2 regions of the Nissabacter sp. SGAir0207 genome follow, and region 2 is predicted to be linked to the other one. Evidence: predicted binding sites of a transcription regulator. Region 2 holds the regulator's gene; the other holds the start of a gene.
What was found. Region 2 encodes LexA, which represses DNA repair genes until DNA is damaged. Its sites were predicted from a motif close to TNCTGTATGTACATACAGNA; they were not measured.

Region 1: a site for LexA is predicted at 953-972, ahead of dinB (DNA polymerase IV). Genes of this name have one in related genera too.

The regions. Positions count from the first base shown of each region.
Region 1 is NZ_CP028035.1:2,984,981-2,987,380, reverse strand. Features, by position in the region: gene C1N62_RS13320 (glycerophosphodiester phosphodiesterase family protein) at 1-756, opposite strand, end outside; gene dinB (DNA polymerase IV) at 980-2,050, shown strand; gene pepD (beta-Ala-His dipeptidase) at 2,098-2,400, opposite strand, start outside.
Region 2 is NZ_CP028035.1:3,533,012-3,535,411, reverse strand. Features, by position in the region: gene plsB (glycerol-3-phosphate 1-O-acyltransferase PlsB) at 1-269, opposite strand, end outside; gene C1N62_RS15870 (diacylglycerol kinase) at 395-763, shown strand; gene lexA (transcriptional repressor LexA) at 903-1,511, shown strand; gene dinF (MATE family efflux transporter DinF) at 1,626-2,400, shown strand, end outside.

The DNA.
Region 1 (2,400 bases), 550 kb from region 2:
TTTGTCCCAGACCAGCGTGGAGGCGGAGCGCGCCTCGCCAAGGGTGTACTTCTCCACCACCTCGACCTTGCGTTTCAGCTCCAGCCCATACCAGCGCTCAGCCGCTGGCGTGGCTGGCAGAGTGCACTGGTGCGCCATCGTAATGTTCGCCAGCACGGTGCGCGTCAGGTCGCGGCTCGCAAAGCGCGCCACCTCTGGCGGCAGGGCGGCCAGATAGCGGCTGTCAGTGCTGTAGACGCGGGTGCGCGTCAGGCTGTTGCTCTCATGCAGCACCGCCGCCAGTGCGCCAGCCAGCGCGGCTGGCTCAGCGTCTGGGGATTTGAGGTCGATATAGAAGAAGAGATCCGGGTAGCGGGCCAGGGTGGCCGCCAGCGTCGGGATACCGACCCCCTTGCCGCGCCACGGGTGCGCTTCGCCCTTGCCAAAGGCCCAACCGGCGTCCACCTGCGCCAGCTCCGCCGCCGTGTGCGCCGAAACCGGGCCACTGGCCGGGGTCAGGGCACTGAGATCGGAGGGGCGGTAGAGCACCGGCACCCCATCCTTGGCGAGTTGCACCGTGACCCAGATGGCCTCCGCGCCATTTTTCCGTGCCAGATCAATGGCGGCAAAGGTGTTTTCCGGCGCGTCGCCAGTGCCGCCGCGGTGAGCGATCAACTGGGGCCGCTGGCCTTGGGCCGGTGGGGCGTCCGCCGCGCCAGCGACAGACGCGCCGAGTAACAGTGAGGCGGCCAACAGCATGAGTTTGGGTGTGGTCATGATCCTGTCCTTCATCCTTAAGCAGAGGTAAGCGCCCGGTTGCCGGGCGCGCCGCCATGATTACGCCACGCCTTGGCACTAAAAGCCAAATAATCTACCTTTTTTCAATGACATATATATGACAGCAATGGGCTTTGCCCAAATAATCCATCGCACCCATGCTTTTCGGCCGATGGGTTGAGCCGGGGCCGCCTGCGCCTGTATACTTATACAGGGAGGGATTATGCGCAAAATCATTCATGTCGATATGGACTGCTTCTACGCGGCGGTTGAGATGCGTGACGACCCGAGCCTGCGCGACATCCCGATCGCCATCGGCGGCAGCTCTGACCGGCGTGGGGTGATCAGCACCGCCAACTATCCGGCGCGCAAATATGGCGTACACAGCGCGATGTCCACCGCGATGGCGCTGAAACTCTGCCCGCACCTGAAAGTGGTGCCGGGCCGGATGGCGGTCTACAAGGAGACCTCCGAGCATATCCGTGGCATCTTCGCCCGCTACACGCCGCTGATTGAGCCGCTCTCCTTGGACGAAGCCTATCTGGACGTCACCGACTCCCCGCAGTGCCGTGGCTCGGCCACCCTGATCGCCCAGGAGATCCGGCAGGCCATCGAGCAGGAGCTGCAACTCACCGCCTCCGCTGGCATCGCGCCGGTGAAGTTTCTGGCCAAAATCGCCTCTGACCTCAACAAACCCAACGGCCAGTACGTCATTCCGCCAGCCGGGGTGGCGACCTTTTTGCAGACGCTGCCGCTCAAGAAGATCCCCGGCGTCGGCAAGGTGACGGCGGCGAAGCTGGAGGAGCTGGGGCTGGTGACCTGCGCCGACGTGCAGCGCTATGACCTGGCAGAGCTGCTCAAGCGCTTTGGCAAATTCGGCCACGCGCTGTGGGAGCGCAGCCACGGCATTGATGAGCGCGACGTCTCCGCCGATCGCCTGCGCAAGTCGGTGGGGGTGGAGACCACGCTGGCGAATGATATCCACCAGTGGGAGGCGTGCGAGGCGCTGATCCGCGAGCGGCTCTACCCGGAGCTGGAGACGCGGCTGCGGCGGGTGCGGCCCGATTTACAGATTGCGCGCCAGGGGGTGAAGCTGAAGTTCCACGACTTCCAGCAGACCACGCAGGAGCACGTCTGGCCGTCGCTGAATTTGCCGGATCTGCTCTCGGTGGCGCAACAGGCGTGGGAGCAGCGGCGTGCCGGGCGCGGGGTGCGGCTGGTGGGGCTGCACGTGACGCTTTTGGATCCGCAACTGGAGCGGCAACTGTTGCTGCCGTGGGACGAGGGCGGCTAGGGCAAAAAAAGGCGAAGCCGCAGCTTCGCCTGAGGGGAGGGGGAACGTTACGCCTTCGCCGGAATCGCCTTCAGCAGGGCGGTCAGCAGCTGCCAGTAGAGGCCGACGCTGCCGATATGCACCTGCTCATCCGGGGAGTGCGGGCCAGTGATGGTCGGCCCGATGGAGACCATGTCCATATCCGGGTAAGGCTTCTTGAACAGGCCACACTCGAGGCCCGCGTGGATCACCTGGATGTTCGGCGTTTTGCCAAACAGCGAATGGTAGGTCTCGCGCACCAGTTGCATCACCGGCGAGTGCGGGTCTGGTTGCCAGCCAGGGTAGCCGCCCTTCGGCGCGGTGGTGGCCCC
Region 2 (2,400 bases):
CGTGGCCCCTGGCCGATGAACACATGGCTCGGCAGGTGGTGGCCATCAATCTCCAGCGGAATTAATGGATCGGGCAGGTTCTGCGCCAGGCACTGCTGCCGCAGGGTCAGAAGGTCTGCCTTCGAATCATAGGGTAAAACGTAAAGTACCGGCCGGGTCGGATCCAGGCGGAGTTCCGTCACCGGATCGGCAGGTATCACCTTGCTTCTTACCAGCAATTTGAGCGGTAAGTTCAAAAGGGAGTAGTAAAGTTTGCGCCAACCTGACATAAAAATGTAAAGCCTCATATAAGCGATGCGCCGCAAGGATATCAGAAAGCCGGTTTGATATCTTTCGTCCCGAGCGGATGAATAGCCGCTAAAATATTGTTAATTCATCTTAAGGTGCAGAGCGTATGGCAAATCAAACAACCGGGTTGGTCCGTATCTATAAAGCGGCCGGTTATTCGGTAAAAGGACTGCTGGCAGCCTGGAAAAATGAGGCTGCATTCCGACAAGAGGCCATGCTGGCCATCCCGGCCATCATCCTGGCGTTCTGGCTGGATGTGACCACCGTTGAGCGCATCCTGATGGTCGGGGCCATCGTGCTGGTGATGATCATTGAGATTATCAACAGCGCGATCGAGGCCATTGTCGACAGAATCGGGCCGGAGTTGCATCCGCTCTCGGGCCGCGCCAAGGATCTTGGCTCGGCGGCCGTTGCGTTGGCTATCATACTGACACTTTTCGTCTGGGCAATGGTGCTGCTGCCCCATTTGTCATAACTTGCGAAGATTTACGCAAAAGCGCACGGTAAACAGTGCAAAATGCACCGGAACCGGGGATTTTTCGCCTGTCAGGTTTTCAACTGCGCCGTAGCTGTATATACTCCCAGCAAGACTGTATAAACAACCAGGGGGCGGGATGAAAGCACTTACCACCAGACAGCAAGAGGTCTATGACCTCATTCGCGACCACATTTCCCAGACCGGCATGCCGCCGACGCGTGCCGAGATTGCGCAGCGCCTGGGTTTCCGCTCGCCTAACGCGGCAGAAGAGCACCTGAAGGCGCTGGCGCGCAAGGGTGTGATTGAGATTGTCTCCGGCGCCTCACGCGGCATCCGCCTGCTGATGGAAGAGGAGAACGGCCTGCCGCTGATTGGCCGCGTCGCCGCCGGCGAACCGCTGCTGGCACAGCAGCACATTGAGAGCCACTACCAGGTTGACCCGGCGATGTTCAAGCCGAGCGCCGACTTCCTGCTGCGCGTCAGCGGCATGTCGATGAAAGACATCGGCATTCTGGATGGCGACCTGCTGGCGGTGCACAAGACCCAGGATGCGCGCAACGGCCAGGTGGTGGTGGCGCGCATTGATGATGAAGTTACCGTCAAGCGCCTGAAAAAGCAGGGCAACATTGTGCACCTGCTACCGGAAAACAAAGAGTTCACCCCGATCGTGGTTGACCTGCGCGAGCAGACCTTCTCTATTGAAGGGCTGGCCGTCGGCGTCATTCGCAACGGCGACTGGAGCTAACGGCATAGGGCGCAGTGCAGGAAGCGGCTGCGCCAGCCGGATACAGTCCTGAACTCCTGATAACGCCCCCTCGTGGGGCGTTGTCGTTTCTTCTCCCTGCCCGTGAGCGAACTGATGCCACTGATTGCCGCCCTACGGTTCGGTGAGACCGACCGCCAGCTCTGGCGTTTGGCGCTGCCGATGATCTTCTCCAACGTCACCGTCCCGCTGCTGGGGCTGGTAGACACCGCCGTCATCGGCCACCTCGACAGCCCGGACTACCTCGGCGGCGTCGCGGTTGGCGCGATGGCGACTAGCTTCCTGTTTATGCTGCTGCTGTTCCTGCGCATGAGTACCACCGGCATGACGGCGCAGGCGTTCGGCGCCCGCGATCCGGCGCGGCTGGCGCGGGCCTTTATGCAGCCGCTGCTGCTGTCGGTTGCCGCGGGCCTGCTGATTTTGCTGTTCCGCCACCCGCTGATTGAACTGGCGCTGGGGCTGGTGGGCGGCCATGCCGCGGTGCTGGAGCAGGCGCGGCTGTTCCTCGAGATCCGTTGGCTCAGCGCGCCAGCCTCACTGGCGAATCTGGTGATCCTCGGCTGGCTGCTGGGGGTGCAGCACGTGCGCGCACCGGTGCTGCTGCTGGTGATAGGCAACCTGCTGAACATTGTGCTCGACCTGTGGCTGGTGATGGGGCTGCACTGGGGCGTGCAGGGCGCGGCGTGGGCAACCGTCCTGTCGGAGTACGCCACCCTGCTGCTCGGGCTGTGGCTGGCGGCGCGCGTCATGCGGCGGCGTGGCATCAGCCGGGCCATGCTGGCACAGGGCTGGCGCGGCGATCTGCGGCGGCTGCTGGCGCTCAACCGCGACATCATGTTGCGCTCGCTGCTGCTGCAACTCTGTTTCGCCT